3 regions of the Rhizobium sp. NXC14 genome follow, and region 1 is predicted to be linked to each of the others. Evidence: predicted binding sites of a transcription regulator. Region 1 holds the regulator's gene; each other region holds the start of a gene.
What was found. Region 1 encodes PhoB, which activates phosphate uptake and scavenging genes when phosphate is short. Its sites were predicted from a motif close to TGTCATNNANCTGTCAT; they were not measured.
Positions count from the first base shown of each region.

Region 2: a site for PhoB is predicted at 2,261-2,277, ahead of NXC14_RS16190 (DUF1045 domain-containing protein). Genes of this name have one in related genera too.
Region 3: a site for PhoB is predicted at 2,640-2,656, ahead of NXC14_RS12245 (UDP-2,3-diacylglucosamine diphosphatase). Genes of this name have one in related genera too.

Region 1 covers NZ_CP021030.1:512,623-518,466, reverse strand. The annotation lists gene argF (ornithine carbamoyltransferase) at 1-443, opposite strand, end outside; gene NXC14_RS02535 (aspartate aminotransferase family protein) at 481-1,680, opposite strand; gene NXC14_RS02530 (GcrA family cell cycle regulator) at 2,105-2,638, shown strand; gene phoB (phosphate regulon transcriptional regulator PhoB) at 3,227-3,910, opposite strand; gene phoU (phosphate signaling complex protein PhoU) at 4,036-4,749, opposite strand; gene pstB (phosphate ABC transporter ATP-binding protein PstB) at 4,794-5,609, opposite strand; gene pstA (phosphate ABC transporter permease PstA) at 5,625-5,844, opposite strand, start outside.
Region 2 covers NZ_CP021030.1:3,282,779-3,288,622, forward strand. The annotation lists gene uraD (2-oxo-4-hydroxy-4-carboxy-5-ureidoimidazoline decarboxylase) at 1-440, opposite strand, end outside; gene puuE (allantoinase PuuE) at 440-1,363, opposite strand; gene NXC14_RS16190 (DUF1045 domain-containing protein) at 1,478-2,185, opposite strand; gene NXC14_RS16195 (FAD-binding oxidoreductase) at 2,300-3,478, opposite strand; gene mnmD (tRNA (5-methylaminomethyl-2-thiouridine)(34)-methyltransferase MnmD) at 3,477-4,205, shown strand; gene NXC14_RS16205 (response regulator) at 4,232-5,844, opposite strand, start outside.
Region 3 covers NZ_CP021030.1:2,477,361-2,483,204, forward strand. The annotation lists gene dgcA (N-acetyl-D-Glu racemase DgcA) at 1-432, shown strand, start outside; gene NXC14_RS12240 (MFS transporter) at 384-1,601, opposite strand; gene NXC14_RS12245 (UDP-2,3-diacylglucosamine diphosphatase) at 1,767-2,579, opposite strand; gene NXC14_RS12250 (hypothetical protein) at 2,854-3,186, shown strand; gene NXC14_RS12255 (phosphoglycerate mutase family protein) at 3,369-4,118, shown strand; gene NXC14_RS12260 (FAD-binding oxidoreductase) at 4,184-5,623, opposite strand.

The DNA of each region.
Region 1 (5,844 bases):
GGGCCGCGATGCTCCTCGAAGGTCATGATATCGGCCATGATCTGGCAGGGGTGGGTGTCGTCCGTCAGCGCATTGATCACAGGCACGGTCGCGTGCTCGGCGAGCTCCAAAAGCCTGGAATGCTCGGTGGTGCGGATCATGATCGCATCGACATAGCGCGACAGCACCTTGGCGGTGTCGCCGATCGTCTCGGCGCGGCCGAGCTGCATTTCAGTACCGGAGAGAAACAGCGTTTCGCCGCCGAGCTGGCGCATGCCGACGTCGAAGGAAACGCGGGTGCGCGTCGACGGCTTTTCGAAGATCATCGCCAGCATCTTGCCGGCGAGCGGCTTGTCGCCCTTGCCGGATTTGAAGGCCTGCTTGCGGGCGAGCGCGTCGTTCATGATAGTTCTGAGGTCGGCCGAGGTGACGGCCGAAAGATCGAGGAAATGTTTAGGAGCCATGTTCTTACCTGTCGTGCGCCCGAAGGCGGCGATCCCTTCAAGCCGTCTTCTTGATCTTGGCGGCGCGGATGCTCTCGGCGGCGCGCTCGAGGCGCACGAGCCCCTCGCGGGCTTCTTCGGCAGTGACCACCAGCGGCGGAAGAAGGCGGATGACGTTGTCGCCGGCCGGCACGCCGAGCAGATGCGCGGCGCGGATCGCCTGCAGCAATTCGGCCGAGGGAACCGCAGCCTTGACGCCGAGCAGAAGCCCCTCGCCTCGGATATCCTCGATAACATCGGGATACCGATCCTTGAGCGAGGCCAGCCCCTGGCGGAAGACGAGCGCGACGTCGCGCACATGCTCAAGGAAGCCATCGGCGAGGATGACGTCGAGTACGGCACTGCCGACCGCCATGGCCAGCGGATTGCCGCCATAGGTCGAACCATGCGTGCCGGCCTTCATGCCGGAGGCAGCCTCGGCCGTGGCAAGGCAGGCGCCGAGCGGGAAACCGCCGCCGATGCCCTTGGCAACGGCCATGATATCGGGCGTGATGCCGGACCATTCATGGGCGAAGAGCTTGCCGGTGCGGCCGACGCCGGTCTGGACCTCGTCGAGGATCAGCAGCAGGCCGTTTTCGTCGCAGATCCGGCGAAGCGCCTTCATGAATTCGCCGGTGGCGGGACGCACGCCGCCCTCGCCTTGCACCGGCTCGATCAGGATTGCGGCCGTCGCATCGGTAATGGCGGCGCGGACGGCCTCGATGTCGCCGAACGGCACCTGATCGAAACCCGGAGCCTTGGGGCCGAAACCTTCGAGATATTTCTCCTGACCGCCGGCGGCAATCGTCGCGAGCGTGCGCCCATGGAAGGCACCCTCGAAGGTGATGATATGGAACCGCTCGGGATGCCCCTTGGAAAACTGGTAGCGGCGCGCGGTCTTGATGGCGCATTCGAGCGCCTCGGCGCCAGAATTGGTGAAGAACACCTTATCGGCGAAGGTAGCGTCCGTCAGGCGCTTGGCGAGGCGCTCCTGGCCGGGGATCTCATAGATGTTGGAGAGGTGCCAGACCTTGTCGGCCTGCTCCTTCAGCGCCGCGACCACATGCGGGTTGCCATGGCCGACGGAGGTGACGGCGACACCGGCGCCGAAATCGAGATAGCGCTCGCCGCTCTCGGTGATCAGCCATACGCCCTCGCCTCGCTCGAACCGCAGCGGGGCGCGAGAATAGGTGTCATAAAGCGGCGCGGCTTCAGCCATGGCGCGGGTCTCCCGTTCAATGTTGTCTTGCACGGACTCCGGCTAACAAAACCAGGTCCAAAAAATCAAAAATGCCGCCTTTCGGCGGCGAGCGGTACTATTTCCTTTTCGCGCTGCAATGTCAACAAAACTGGCGCCTTAGCCTATGCAGCAAGCTTGTGCAGCGGCACTTTCGGCCTTCAACAGGCATTATTGCAGAAATGCCACGCAGAGGCAGCAAGTTGGGGAAAACTTGAAATTCGATTCATCCGGATTCCCGCGACTCTTGTCACGGAGTCAGCCTCACACTAGGTTAAAGTTCAATTACTAGACTGCATGCGGCGGAACTAGTCACCAAAATTGATCAAGCGTTTCTTGTTTCGGAGGCTTCCGGGACAACGGTGAGGGATTCTGCCATCACCAACGCAAAAGGTGGAGACAGGGCATGAACTGGACAGACGAGCGGGTCGAGAAACTCAAGAAGCTTTGGGCCGAAGGACTGAGCGCCAGCCAGATTGCTGCGCAGCTTGGCGGCGTCAGCCGAAATGCCGTTATCGGCAAGGTGCACAGGCTCAGCCTTCCCGGCCGCGCCAAGGCCGGCGGCACGGCCACCGCGGCGCGCACGCCGAAGCGCCAGACAGCCGCGCCGCGCGCGCCGAACTACGCCTCCCGGATCACCACCCGCACCGTGACCCGTCAACAGGGCGCAACGATGCTGAAGGAAGAGATCGAGGTCGATGCCGTCGAGGAAATGGAATATGTGCCGGCCGGCAATGTGGTCGTGCCGATTTCTCGCCGCCTCGGCCTGACGGAGCTCACCGAACGCACCTGCAAATGGCCGGTCGGCGACCCGCTCAAGGAAGATTTCCATTTCTGCGGCTGCGAGTCCCCCGACAATTCGCCCTATTGCAGCTATCATCAGAAGCTTGCCTATCAGCCGATCAACGAAAGGCGCCGGGCCGCGGCACGGGTCAGCTGAGCGGACAGGTATTGCCGAGAACGAGAAACGGGCCGAGTGGCCCGTTTTTTTATTCGATTGGGGAAGTGACCTTTGCGTTTAGCAACCAAGCCAACCCCACACTCCGTCATCCCGGGGCTTGGAGGAGAAGTGGTGCCTGGACAGATAAGCCACGCCAGTGCGATGAAGCTGGTTCTGCAGCGGCGATGGATCGGCGGCAAAAACGGGTGCTACAGGTTGCACCACCGGCGCGTTTGGCGAGAGCGCCAACCACACGCTCCGTCATCCCGGGGCTTGACCCGGCTTGACCCTGGGATCGACAACCAAGCACTCGGCTTCGATAATTTCCCTGCAGTTGGATGCATCCCTGTTCCCGCAGCGCCGGCCCGATGGATCCCAGGGTCAAGCCCTGGGATGACGGAGGAGAGGTGATGCCGGGACAAGTCGGCTCTGCAGGCGCGATGGAAAGGTGGTGCCGAGACGCATAAGCCTCGCCGGCGCAATGACGCTGGCGAAGAAGCGGCTGCGATCGACGACGGCAAGGGGGGCCTCACAAGCCGTACTGCCGTGCGTTTGGCGGGAACGCCCATCTCACACACTCCCTCAGCCTCAGGCTTCCATAGAATAGCCGGCGCCGCGGACGGTGCGGATGACGTCCTGCATGTTGGAGAAGTTCAGCGCCTTGCGCAGGCGTCCGACATGGACGTCGACGGTTCGTTCGTCGACATAGATGTCGTGACCCCAGACGCCGTCGAGCAGCTGCGAGCGGGAAAAGACCCGGCCCGGCGACGACATCAGGAATTCCAGCAGGCGAAATTCGGTCGGGCCGAGGCGGACTTCGCGGCTCTTGCGGTGGACGCGATGGGTTTCGCGGTCGAGCTCGATATCGCCGCATTTCAGCACCGAGGACAGCACCTCGGGGCGGGCACGGCGCAGCATCGCCTTGACGCGGGCGACGAGTTCGGGGGTCGAGAAGGGCTTGACGACATAATCGTCGGCGCCGGTGGACAGTCCGCGCACACGCTCGCTCTCCTCGCCGCGCGCCGTCAGCATGATGATCGGCAGTCGCTCGGTTTCCGGCCGCATGCGCAGGCGCCGGCAGAGTTCGATGCCGGAGACGCCGGGCAGCATCCAGTCGAGGATGAGCAGGTCGGGCGTGCGCTCCTGAAGCCTGATTTCGGCCTCGTCGCCGCGCAGGATGGTATCGACCTCGAAGCCTTCGGCTTCGAGATTATAGCGAAGGAGCACGCTGAGCGCTTCCTCGTCTTCAACAACTGCGACTCTCGGGATCATGCGTGTCCGTCTCCTCGCGCACAAGCCTTAAACTCGGGGTCTAAGCAGGCGTCCTGCGCAAATTCAGAAATTGGCTGCGACCTCTTTGCGCGCCCCGAACGGGCGCGCACGCAATCTTGGAAGGATTATTCCGTCGCGGCGCCGACGGTGTTGGCGCTGTCATCCTTCGGGCGATCACCTTCCGGCTGGGCGCCTGTTGCCATGTAGTAGATCGTCTCGGCGATGTTGGTGGCATGGTCGCCGATGCGTTCGATGTTCTTGGCGCAGAAGAGCAGATGCGTGCAGCTCGTGATGTTGCGCGGATCTTCCATCATGTAGGTCAAGAGCTCGCGGAACAGCGAGGTGTACATGGCGTCGATCTCGTTGTCGCGTTCGCGGATGGCGGTCGCCTTGTCGGCAGCGCGTGTCGTATAGACGTCGAGCACTTCCTTGAGCTGGACAAGCGCCAGCTCGGAGAGATGCTCGAGACCGCGGGCGAGCTTGCGGGGCACGCCGGTGCTCTGCACGGCGATGACGCGCTTGGCGGTGTTCTTGCCGAGGTCGCCGACGCGTTCGAGATCGGCGGCGATGCGGATCGAACCCATGATTTCGCGCAGGTCCGCCGCCATCGGCTGACGGCGGGCGATGGTGACGATCGCCTTGTCGCCGATTTCGCGCTCGGTATGATCGAGGATCACGTCGTCGGAGATGACCTTCTGCGCCAGCGCGGTATCGCCGTTGACCAGCGCCCGGACCGATTCGGCGACCATCTGTTCGGCCAGGCCGCCCATTTCGGAAATCCGCCTGGAAAGGAACTTCAGATCATCATCATAGGCAGAATAAATATGTGTCGATGCCATGGGGCTTTGTCCTCGAATAAGGGGAAGGCTTCGGATGGCCGTGATCAGCCGAAGCGACCCATGATGTAGTCCTGGGTACGGGGATCGTCCGGATTGGTGAACATCTTGTCGGTGTCGTTCTCCTCGACAAGATTGCCGAGGTGGAACATGGCGGTGCGCTGCGAGACGCGCGCGGCCTGCTGCATGGAGTGGGTGACGATGACGATCGTATAGTTTTCGCGGAGCTCGTGGATCAGCTCCTCGACCTTGGCGGTGGCGATCGGGTCAAGGGCCGAGCAGGGCTCGTCCATCAGGATGACTTCCGGGCTGACGGCAACGGCGCGGGCAATGCACAGGCGCTGCTGCTGACCGCCGGAGAGGCCCGTGCCGGATTCGTGCACGCGGTCCTTGACCTCGTTCCAGAGGCCGGCGCGCTGCAGGCTGCTCTCGACGATCTGGTCGAGATCGGCCTTCGACTTGGCGAGACCGTGGATGCGGGGGCCGTAGGAGACGTTTTCATAGATCGACTTGGGGAATGGGTTCGGCTTCTGGAAAACCATGCCGACGCGGGCGCGAAGTTCGACGACGTCGATATCCGGATCATAGATATCGTCGCTGTCGAGCGTGATCTTGCCGGTAACGCGGCACCCCTCGATCGTGTCGTTCATGCGGTTCAGGCTTCGCAGGAAGGTCGACTTGCCGCAGCCCGAGGGGCCGATCAGGGCGGTTACGGTGTTTTCGCGGATGTTCAGGTTCACGTCGAAAAGCGCGCGCTTCTCGCCGTAGTATACGGAGACATCCTGTCCGATCATTTTATACGGGACGTTGCTCATCTTCTGATCCAGCGCCTTTTCAACTGCAGCTTCCGTCAGCATGTTCATGATGTTTAACTCCGTTTACCAGCGGCGCTCGAAGCGACGACGCAAGAGGATGGCGCCCATGTTCATGACGACCAGGAACAGGAGCAGGACGATGATGGCACCCGAAGTACGCTCCACGAAGGCACGTTCGGCCTCGTTCGCCCACATATAGACCTGCACGGGCAAGGCCGTCGAGGGCTCGAGCGGTGTCGCGGGCGCATTGGCGACGAAGGCGACCATGCCGATCAAGAGCAGC
Region 2 (5,844 bases), 1.7 Mb from region 1:
GTGGCGGTCGCGAATTCTTCATCCAGGTCATTGCCGATCCGCCTTTCGAAGGCCGAAAGGATATCGTCCTTGTCGAGCCCTCTGACGGCGATGATGAAGGGAAAGCCGAATTTTTCGACATAGGCTGCATTAAGTTCGGTGAAGCGGGCATGTTCGGCCGGGCTCAACCGATCGAGACCGGCGCCGGCCTGCTCCTTGCGGCTGTCCTCCGTGAGTTCGCCCGCTATCGCCAGACGCCCGGCAAGATCGGGATGGGCACGCAGCACGCCGAGACGCTCCTCCCGGCTCGCTGCACGGAAGACGGCGGCAAGAGCCGCATGCACGCCTGATGCCGTCAAAGGCTCCCTCAGACCCCCGGCGTCATAGGCGCGTTCGGCGATGAAAGGCGAATGCTCGAAGACGCCGCCGAAGCGGGAAACGAAATCCTCGCGCGACAACATCAGAGCGCATCCGGCTGATGATTCTTGTGCCAGTGCTCGGCGATTTCGATGCGGCGCGGAATCCAGACCTTGTCATGCTTCAACACATATTCGATGAAGCGCTTCAGAGAGGCTGCCCGGCCCGGACGCCCGACGAGGCGGCAATGCAGGCCGACCGACATCATCTTCGGGCTGCCGTCCTTGCCTTCCTCGTAAAGCGTGTCGAAAGCGTCCTTGAGATAGGTGAAGAACTGGTCGCCGGCATTGAAACCCTGCGGTGTGGCAAATCGCATGTCATTGGTTTCGAGCGTATAGGGGATGATCAGGAAGGGTTTCCCGTCGACGCCCTTCACCCAATAAGGCAGGTCGTCGGCATAGGAATCGGAGGAATAGAGGAAACCGCCCTCTTCCTGCACCAGTCGCAGCGTGTTGTCGGAAGGCTTTCCCTGATACATCCCGAAAGGCCGCTCGCCGGTGAGTTCGGTGTGCAGGCGCACGGCTTCGAGGATATGCTTGCGCTCGAGATCCTCGGGGAAATCCTTGTATTCCAGCCAGCGATAACCGTGGCTGGCGATCTCCCAACCGGCCTCCTTCATGGCCGCGACGGCTTCGGGGTTGCGCGCCATCGCCAGCGTCACGCCATAGACGGTCGCCTGCACCTTGAGACCCGTGAACATCCGCCAGAGCCGCCAGAACCCGGCGCGCGAACCATACTCGTAGATCGATTCCATGTTGAGATTGCGCTGCCCCGGCCAGGCCGCCGCACCGACAATCTCCGACAGCAGGTTTTCGGAAGCCGGATCGCCTTCGAGGATGCAGCTTTCGCCGCCCTCCTCGTAATTGATGACGAACTGCACGGCGACGCGGGCGTCGCCCGGCCACTTCGGATCGGGCGTCTGACGCCCGTAGCCGACGAGATTGCGCGGGTAGGTCTCGGATACCATCAAATCACCTTCTGAAAAGACGAAGGAACGGTATCATCCGCAGCCGGAATGTCGAGACGGAAACTGCACAGGAGCATTTCTCTTTTTAAAACAACCGGTTAGATCGACATCTGCTCAGGCGATCCTGCGCGCGCTGACCTTGCCCATCGGGTGGAGCGAGTGAACGCGGAAGGGACCGCCAGTGCCCTCCTCGATCATCAAAGCGACATTCGAAACGATCACCGGCTCCCTCAAGACGGGCTCGAAGATCGTTCCCAGCACTGGCTCGATGCGGGGCATGTCGATCGTGTGGATGGGGCCTGTCACCGGCATATGGAAGCGGAACTCCTCCATCACATAGGGATTGCCCCAACGATGCAGATTAGCGAATTGCGCCGCCGACAATCCGTCGGGATCGCTGCGTTCGATATCGGCTTCACTCAGCGGCGCCCGGAAACGATCGAACTCCTGAACGATCGCCGAAGCCAGATACTGGATCCGCTCACAGGGGGCGCTCGGCACCAGGCTGTAGAAATTGCCGAGCCGGGCGATTTCGAGACCTGGGATCTGGAAGGGAGCATATGTTCCGGCAAAACGCATGAGATCGCGCAGGAGTTGCGATTCGGACGTCTCGGCGGAGAGGCGAAAAGGCGCTTTCAGAACGCCGTGAAAACCATAGCGCCGCGGCACCGCAGTATAAAAGGCGATCTCATGAATGCCGAGGCCGCGGACGGCCGGAGGCTCCACCATATCGCCTGAAAACACGTTTCGGCCAAGCCAATTAGCGGCCACGAGCGACAAGGGGTCGCTCGCCGGAGGCGTGAAGCAAATGGCATAGCGCATGCAATTTCCTCCATGAAGGAAGTGAGCGCCGGGAAAATCCGGCGCTGCCGATGCGCAAGCAGATAGGTGATTTGCATGACAGAATAACGAAACGCAGCTGTATCTAATTCACGTTTAACGTGAAGCGACAGCGATATGGCTTGATATCGCGAAGCTTTCCGGCAGCGAAAATTCGCAATCTGTGTCGCCTGCCATACAAACCGCAGCCTCCGCCAGCCGATGGGCCAGCCCGAAGCTGACCTTGAAACCGCCGGTCAGTGCGATCAGTCGGGGATGGATGGGATGGCGGCCGATCATTGGATCGCGGTCGATGGCTTTCGGGCGAAGCCCCGCCCAACGTTCGATGACAGGGGCGCTGCGGAGCGCCGGCACGATCGCCCGCGCCGCCGCGATTAACGCGTCGAGCTGTGCATCGGTCGAGAGGGGGTCGTCGAAACGGTTCTCGCTGGTGCTGCCGACCGCCGCATGCCCCCCCTCATGCGCGACGATATAGAGTCCATCGAGGAAGATCGTCGGCAACGCCGGGTCGACATCTGCTTTCAACAGCGCCGCCTGCCCTTTCACCGGCTGGCCGAGCGGCTGCTTCAAGCCCGGCGTCAGCCGCTGCAGCGCGGGAAAGGACTGATGGCCGGCGGCCAGGATGCAGCGGCCGTACGTGATGATTTCGCCGCCGATCTCGGCCGTCCCGCGATCGGGATTGAGATCGGAGACAACAGCATTTTCCATGATGCGCACATGTTTTGCCCGCCGCAGCAATGCGATGAGCGCTGAGATCAAGGAGCGGGGCGCAACACGGGCGGCGAGCGTATCGTGCACGAAGCCACTTTCGCCGGCAGATGCGTCAGGCCAACCATCGACCGGCGGCCTGTCGATGACATGCCAGTGGAAGCGGCGTTCGCCGGTCCGCCAATGGCGCTCCGCATCTTCGGAATGGCCGCGGGCGATGCGCTTGAGATGCGGTTTCGGCAACGGGATCAGCCGCCCCGACCTGTTGTAGCCGGCCGACAGCCCGGTTTCTGCTTCAAGCGCCGCAATTTCGGTTTCGAGCGAGACCAGCGCATCGAACTGGAATTGCTTTTTCTCCGACCACCGGTCCGGCATATGCGGCATCAGCGCGCCTAGCAGTCCGCCGCTCGCGCCTCCGCCCAATCTGCCGCCGTCGGCGAGGACGGTGCTGATACCGCGGCGTTCGGCATGAATGGCCGCCCAGAGACCCATGATGCCGCCGCCGACGATCAGCAAGTCGCAAGAAGATTGACCGGACGTCGGCTGAGGACTATCGGCTTTTTCCATGAGAGACGTGAACCCCGATCAGATTGGCGCGGGCGCGCCGCAGCCGCTCGAATGGCGCGACGGCGATATGCCCTATTCCACCGTCTTTGGCGATCATTTTTATTGCCAGACCGATGGCCGGCTGGAATGCGGCCATGTCTTCCTCGCCGGCAACGGCCTGCCGGAGCGCTGGGCCGGCAGGCAGGAATTCATGATCGGGGAACTCGGCTTCGGCACCGGCCTGAATTTCGCCGAGACCTGGCGGCAATGGAAGCTTCACCGTGAACACGGCCAGCACCTGCATTTCATCTCCTTCGAACTCCATCCGATGCGCGGCGAAGAGATCGGCCGGGCGCTGTCGCATTGGCCGGAGATCGACGCGGAATGCGAGGCGCTGACGGCGGCCTGGCCGCAAACGCCAGCCGGAACCGTCTCGCTCGATCTCGATGCCCAAACGCGGCTCAGCGTCGTCTGCGGTGCGGCACTCGACGGCGTCGCAGCGGCAAAGCCGGGCTTCAACGCCTGGTATCTCGACGGTTTCGCGCCCTCGCGCAACGGCGACATGTGGTCGGAGGAACTGCTGCGTGAGGTCAACGAAAAGACTGTGGCCGGCGGCACCTTCGCAACTTACGCCGCGGCCGGCTTCGTTCGCCGCAACCTCATCGCCGCCGGCTTTGCAGTCGAACGCCGCCGGGGCTTCGCCGGCAAGCGCGAAATGCTCTGCGGCATTAAGGCACCTGCTCGGTAAGCCCTACGACTGCTACTCGATGGAGATCAGTAACTCGTGCGCTCCGGCTGCAGCTCATCCTTGCCGAGCCATTGCCGGATCTTCTCCTCCAGAAGTTCAGGGCTGATCGGCTTCGACATGTAATCGTCCATGCCGGCGTCGAGGCAGGCTTCGCGGTCGCTTTCAAGGGCATGGGCGGTAACGCCGATGATCGGCACCCGGTGGCCCTGCCCCTTTTCCCTTTCGCGGATCGTCCGGGTCGCTTCATGGCCGTTCATGACGGGCATCGAGACGTCCATCATGATGATGCGCGGCGTGTGGCTTTCCCAGGCGGCGACAGCCTCCTGCCCGTTGTCGACGACCAGGAAGGAAAGCCGCGTCGACTGCAGGATCTGGGTGAAGACGATCTGGTTGACCTCGTTGTCTTCGGCAACCAGCACGTCGACGAACTCGGCCGCCCGCTCTTGCGGCTCGGGCGCAGTTGCAAGTGCAGGCGCCGGTCCGACCGCTTCCGCCCGCAGCCGGGCGATATCGGCTTCAGAGGCCTGTTTGACGCGGCGGGCGCGGACGACCTCGACGACAGTATTGCGCAGCACGTTCGCGCGTGCCGGCTTCATCAGATGCGCATGGCCATTCAGCGCGGCGAATTCCTTTTCCGTGCCCGAAATATCCATCGACGTCAGGAAGATGATCGGCAGCTCGACGAAGCGGGGATCGGCGCGCAGCCGGCGCGCGACGTCGGCGCCGTTCATGTCGGGCATGTGATAGTCGAGCACGACGGCGTCGACGGTGACACCGAGATCGGCCGCTGCCTCGAGGATCGCCAGACCGGTGCCGCCACCTTCGGCAGCCACTCCGTCGAAGCCCCAGAGCGAGAGCTGCTCAGTCAGGATGCGCCGGTTCACTTCATTGTCGTCTACGACGAGGATGCGCGCGCCCTGCACATTGATCGGCAGCGGCTTCGGTTCAAGGTGGGCGGCCGCCACCGCAAAAGGCAGGTTCAGGGTGAAGACCGAGCCCTTGCCCCATTCGCTCTCGACATTGATATAGCCGCCGAAGAGATCGACGAGGCCGGCGGTGATCGCGAGGCCGAGCCCCGTTCCCTCATGCCGGCGCGTCGACGAGGTGTCGACCTGCGAAAACTTGTCGAAGACCGATTCGAGCTTTTCTCGGGGAATGCCAATACCGGTATCCTCGATGCGGATGATCGCCATGATCTCCCCGCCGGCGATCGTCTCGAAGCCGACATCGACGAAGACATGGCCGCGCTCGGTGAACTTGACGGCGTTGCCGACGAGATTGGTGACGATCTGGCGGAAACGCCCGGCGTCTCCGATCACCGCGGCCGGCAGATCGGGTGCAGCCCGCACCAGCAGTTCAATGTTCTTCTCGGCGGCATGCGAGGAGAGGAGTGTCGCCACGTCCTCCACCGCTTCGGTGATATCGAAGGCGGCTTTGCGCAGTTTCATCTGTCCGGCATCGATCTTCGAAAAGTCGAGGATGTCGTTGATAATAGTCAGCAGCGCATTTCCCGACTTGACGATAATGTCGATGAAGGTTTTCTGGCGCGTGTCGAGATTGGTCTTGGCCAGCAGTTCTGCCATGCCGAGCACACCGTTCATCGGCGTGCGGATCTCGTGGCTCATATTGGCAAGGAATT
Region 3 (5,844 bases), 2.0 Mb from region 1:
CTGGAACGTCATCTGCAGATCGCCGCGGAGGCGGGCGTTGCCCTCGTCGAGCAACCGTTGCCGGCAGGCCGCGATGCGCTGCTTGCCGAAATCCGCCGCCCGTTGCTCGTCTGCGCCGACGAGAGTGTGCATCACACCGGAGACCTCGCAAGCCTTGCCGACCGTTATGATGCGATCAATATCAAGCTCGACAAGACAGGCGGCCTCACCGAGGCCTTGGCGATGAAGGCCGAAGCGGTGAGGCTCGGCTTTTCGATCATGATCGGTTGCATGGTCGGGACTTCGCTTGCGATGGCGCCAGCCGTGCTGCTCGCGCAGGATGCCGATTTCGTCGATCTCGACGGCCCGCTGCTGCTTGCCCGCGACCGCCAACCCGGCCTGCGCTACGCCGCTTCCCTGGTCTTTCCGCCGGAAAGCACCCTCTGGGGCTGAAGATAGTAGGCTGAGATGACCAGCCCGAGGCCGGAAAGCGCGACGAGCGCCATGACGTAATAGCTGACAAAGCCGAGCCAGGCGTAGAGGTAGCCCGAAGCGATGGTCATCAACCCCATCGCCATGCCGACATAGAAGAAATAGGCGCCCTGCGCCGAGGCCTCCTGCGTTTCCTGCACCGTCGCCACGATTCTCCGCTGCACGCCGGTATGCACGAAGGCATAGGTGAAGCCGTGGAAACATTGCAGCAGGAAGAAGCCGGCAAAGCCGGCATTCATGGGAAACAGGATCCAGCGGCAGACGCTGATGGCGCAGCCGAAGCGGATCAATGTCCAGGCATTGAAGCGCCGATTGAGACGCTTCGATAGAAAGAACACCGTCACCTCCGAAGCAACGCCGGCGCTCCAGAGCAAGCCGACCTCGGTGCCGGAAAAGCCGAGCTGATGCCAATAAATCGAGGAAAAAGCATTGAGCACCGCGTGGCTCGACTGCTGGATGGCAACTCCGATCAGGAGCAGCAGCAAATGTGGTTCGCGCAACCCGCTGCCGGTGGCGGCCGGCAGGTCGATCGGCTGGCCGCGCCGCCGTGTGGGCCCGATCCGCGGACAGAAGATCGCCATCGCCACCATCATCGTGAAGCCGAACACCATGACGACGAGCACCATGCCGCCGCCCCCCCGGCCGATCAGCTGACCGCCGAGGAGCGTCGAGACGATGAAGGCAATCGAGCCCCATACGCGCATCGACCCATAATCGAGCCCCCAGCGGCGCACGCCTGAAATGACGATCGATTCGACCACGGGCACATAGGGCGCAAAGGTGGCGCCCTGCAGCGCGAAGATGATTGTCACCGGCCAAAAGCTGGTCGTCCAGTAAAGCGCGATCGCCGTCAGCAGCGACAGGCCACCCGACCAGAGCAGCACGGTCGAGCGCTCCTTCATGCGGTCGGCGATCATGGCGACGACAGGTGCTACCAGGACTCGAACCACCATCGGTATGGCGAGAATAATGCCGATTTCACGGTCACTGAAACTATGGGTTTGCAGCCAAACCGGGAAAAATGGCAGCACGACGCCATTGACGAGCAGCGGCGCGCAATAGGACAGCGCGCTGAGCAGCCGGAAGCGCGGCGGCGCTCCCTCACCCGAAGAATGTTGAGCGGGAATCATCGGTGGACCTGAAGGAAACTAGATGTTTTCCTAACACACCACCCCGGGGCGCGACCATTGCGAGAAATAGCCGTCCGGAAACGTTTTAGAAAATAAATTGGGCCTGTTACCTCGCGGTAACGGCTAAATTGCCGGCGAGCCGCCGCGACTGCGACGGCTGTAAAATCACGCTGCCTGCGCGGCGAGTTCCGCCTCTTCGAGACGCTCGACTGCGGTAAGCGCCGGCACTGCGCTAGCAAGCGCTCGCCAGGTGATCAGCTCGAACGTGCCGTCCTCATGCTCTGCAACCGCTGTGCAGCTTTCCACCCAGTCGCCAGTGTTGATGTAGCGGATGCCGTCCATCTCCTGGATGACGGCGTGGTGGATGTGGCCGCAGATCACCCCGTCGGCTCCGCTCTTGCGCGCCTCTTCAGCCACGACGCGTTCGAACTCGCCGATGAAATTGACCGCATGCTTGACCTGCAGCTTCGCCCAGGCGGAAAACGACCAATATGGCATGCCAAGGCGACGGCGGACGGCGGCGAGCAGGATGTTGATGCGGATTGCCGTATCATAGGCCCAGTCACCGAGATAGGCGAGCAGGCGGGCGTTGCGGACAACGACGTCGAACTCGTCGCCGTGCAGGATCAGGTATTTCTTGCCGTCCGCGCCGTCATGCATCATGCGCTCGACGACCTCGATGCCGCCGAAATGCATGCCCGGGAAGTCGCGTAGGAATTCGTCGTGATTGCCGGGGATGTAGACGACGCGCGTGCCCTTGCGCGCCTTGCGCAGCAGTTTCTGGACGACGTCGTTGCAGACCTGCGGCCAGTACCAGTTGCGCTTCAGGCGCCAGCCGTCGACGATGTCGCCGACGAGCACGATCGTATCGGCTTCGTGGTAGCGCAGGAAATCCAGCAGGAAATCAGCCTTCGCGGCCTTCGAGCCGAGATGCACATCGGAAATGAAGAGCGTGCGGAAATGTCTGGGTTCCATCATGTCTGTCACGAACAGTGCTCGTGCCCCATCTTTCATCTAGCCTTCCAAAACCAGACTCGTGTTTCAGGAAGATGACAAGCTGGGGAAAAGCCCTGCCAACCCGCCGTTCCGTCTGGATGGTAAACGCAGATCCCATCGTTACGAAGCTCGCAATAGCGACATCGGAAATCCGATTATCGCAATTTCTCCCTGCGAGGTCCTGGGCCTTTCCCGCATGCCGAGAATCAAATTAACAGCAGCTGCCGATCAAGGCGTAACCTGGAGGATATTGATGATGCGCGCCCGAACCGCGACAATAATGATTTCTATGGCACTGCTTGCCGGCTGTGCACCGACGCAGCAGGACTATGATGCAACAGTAACGCTGCTGCAAGGCAGCGCGAGAGCGAGAAACGAGTTCGTCAAAGTGTGCACAAAGGATTTCGATGCAAATGCGCGGCGCGCCGCGGGGATCGTGACAAACGTTTCCGACAATGACGCTCCGAGAATCGCCTGTCAGCGATATCTGACGGCAGCGATCTCCGGTCGCGCTACGTATCAGGATCTGCTCGACATCAAGGCTCACCGGTTTACGCCAAAACTCATCAAGATCTTCCAGGGCCGCTAATAGCCCGGAAGACGCTCTCTCGCTTCTCGATTTGGAACTGAGTGACCAAGATCGACGGGCCAAGCGGATTGGGGGCAAGCGGCGACCAGACGCTACGCCCCTTTTCGGCTGGCAATATTGCCCTGCCGATCGAGCGCGTTCATGATGACAACGATTCCATGTCCGACAAAGCGGGATGGCCGATGCGTCTCTTTCTCGTTCGCCACGGCGAATCCCTCGGCAACATCAACGAACAGGCCTACCGCCAATTCGGCGATCATAATGTGCCGCTGACTGAATGGGGCTATCGCCAGGCGGCTGAGGCAGGCGCTGTCATCGCTTCGTACCTCAAAGGGCTGCCGAGCCAGGGATTCCAGAAGCTGCATATCTGGTATTCGCCGTTTCTGCGCACGCGCCAGAGCAAGGATGCGCTGCTCGAAGCGCTGCCGGAAAACTTCGTCGGCGATGTCAGGGAAGATTATCTTCTGCGCGAGCAGGATTTCGGCCTCTTCACCGAAATCTACGACCGTGCCGAGCAGAAGCAGAAATTCCCCGAGGAGTTCGAAAAATGGGCGAGGCTGCGCAACAATAGCGGCAAGTTCTATGCGCGGCCGCCGGACGGCGAAAGCCGGGCGGACGTGGCGCAGCGGGTGCGTCTCTTCCTTCAGACCGTCATGCGCGAGGCCGAAAACGGCGACCACAACGTCGCGATCGTCGGCCACGGGGTCACCAACCGGGCGATCGAAATGAATTTCCTGCACCACTCCGTCGACTGGTTCGAGCGCTCCGACAATCCTGGGAATTCCGACGTTACGCTGATCGAGGGAACGCGATTGCAGGGCTACGACACGATACCGCTGCACCAGGCCGCCGACCGGCAGCCGGGACAGGAGAACCAACTGCGCGATGCCTATGGCGCTGACGTGACGATGACGCCGAAGCGCGGTGGGTAAACCGCTCCCCACAAGGGACCCTTGTGGGGAGCGGTTTTGGGCGGGGTCTTCTACGCTTCATCTATTCAAGCAGCTCGGACCGCCGCCATCGGCTTCACATTCTGATTCATCCGGAACAAATTGTTCGGATCGTAGCGCAGCTTGATTTCCGAAAGGCGCGCATAATTAGCCCCGTAGGCCATTTCGACCCGGTCGGTCTCGTCCTCAGGCATGAAGTTGATGTAGGCAGTGCCCACAGCATGCGGCTTGGTTGCCTCGAAAAGTTCGCGCGCCCAGCCGATGCAGTTTCCGTCCATCTCGGTTTCCCGCCAGCGTGCATGGACATTCATGACGAAATGCGAACTGCGCTGTGGAAATGCCGTGGCTTCGGTCGGCACGCGGCCGGCGGCGCCGCCGACATGGCCGATGAATATTTCGCATTCCGGCCCTGGCAGCTTCCGCACGGCATTGATGAGAACCTCGATCGCCGCATCGGAAAGGGAGGCGAAATCCTGGCTCTTCCAATAGTTACGGGCGCCGGGCGTTAGAAGCGGGTCGAATGCCTGCTGCCAGCCGATGAACGGCATCGGGCCGACAATGTCGGCGATCGGCTTTCCGATCCCGCGCAACCTCGCCGCCGCCTTTTCGCCCGCCGCCATGTCCCCGCAATAGCACATAGCAAGCACGACGATTTCCTTGCCGTGCCAATCGGCCGGCAGGAACGGCAGCGGCGGCGCCTGGCGCATCACCACCCAGCAGGTCAGCTCGTCGGGTGCTGTTTCCAGCGCCTCGCGATATTCCCTGAGAACGTTTTCCGCATCGGCGAAGGGATGCACGACCAGTCCGGCGAAAACTTCGGGCTGGAGCGGGTTGAGCTGGAATTCGAAGGAGGTCACGACGCCGAAATTGCCGCCGCCGCCGCGCAGCGCCCAGAACAGGTCCGGCCGCTCCGTCTCGCTCGCCTTCACCAGTTCGCCGTTGGCCGTCACCACATCGACCGAAATCAGATTGTCGAGGGTCAACCCGAATTTCCGCGTGAGCCAGCCGAAACCACCGCCGAGCGTCAGGCCGGCTATGCCGGTCGTGGAATTAATGCCGGTTGGCAGTACCAGTCCGAATGCTAGCGTTTCCTTGTCGACGTCGCCTAGCGTCGCGCCCGGCTCGATCCTGGCGCGGCGCGTCTCGGGATCGACCCGCACCGATTTCATCGGCGACAGATCAATGACGACGCCGCCCTCGCAGACCGCGTTGCCGGCAATGCCGTGCCCGCCGCCGCGCACCGAAACGAGCAGATTGTTGTCGCGTGCAAGGCGCACCGCGCGCACGACATCAGCCGCCCCTGCACAGCGCGCAATCAGACCCGGCCGGCGATCGATCATCGCATTCCAGATCGCCCGCGCCTCACCGTAATTCATGTCTTTGCTGGTCAGGAGACTGCCGCGAAAACCGGCGGCAAACGCATCCATGGCCACGTCATTAACCATCGTCTGACCCCGTTGCAGGGTCGTGAGGTTCAAATTGTCCATGATTTCCTCCATGCGACCGGCGCCCCGCACCGTCGCGGCGGCATTTTGCGCTTGCAGGCGGCATCAAACAAGTTTCCAAAAGGATTAGTACCGGCGCCGATACTCGGCCGGCCCGTGGTTCCGTGGGACATGCCCCGCGCGAAAACTTCTACCATCCCTCATTTCCATACTGTCGCACGTATCCGATTGATGTATGGAGAAACTCCAGAAAAAGACGTGCA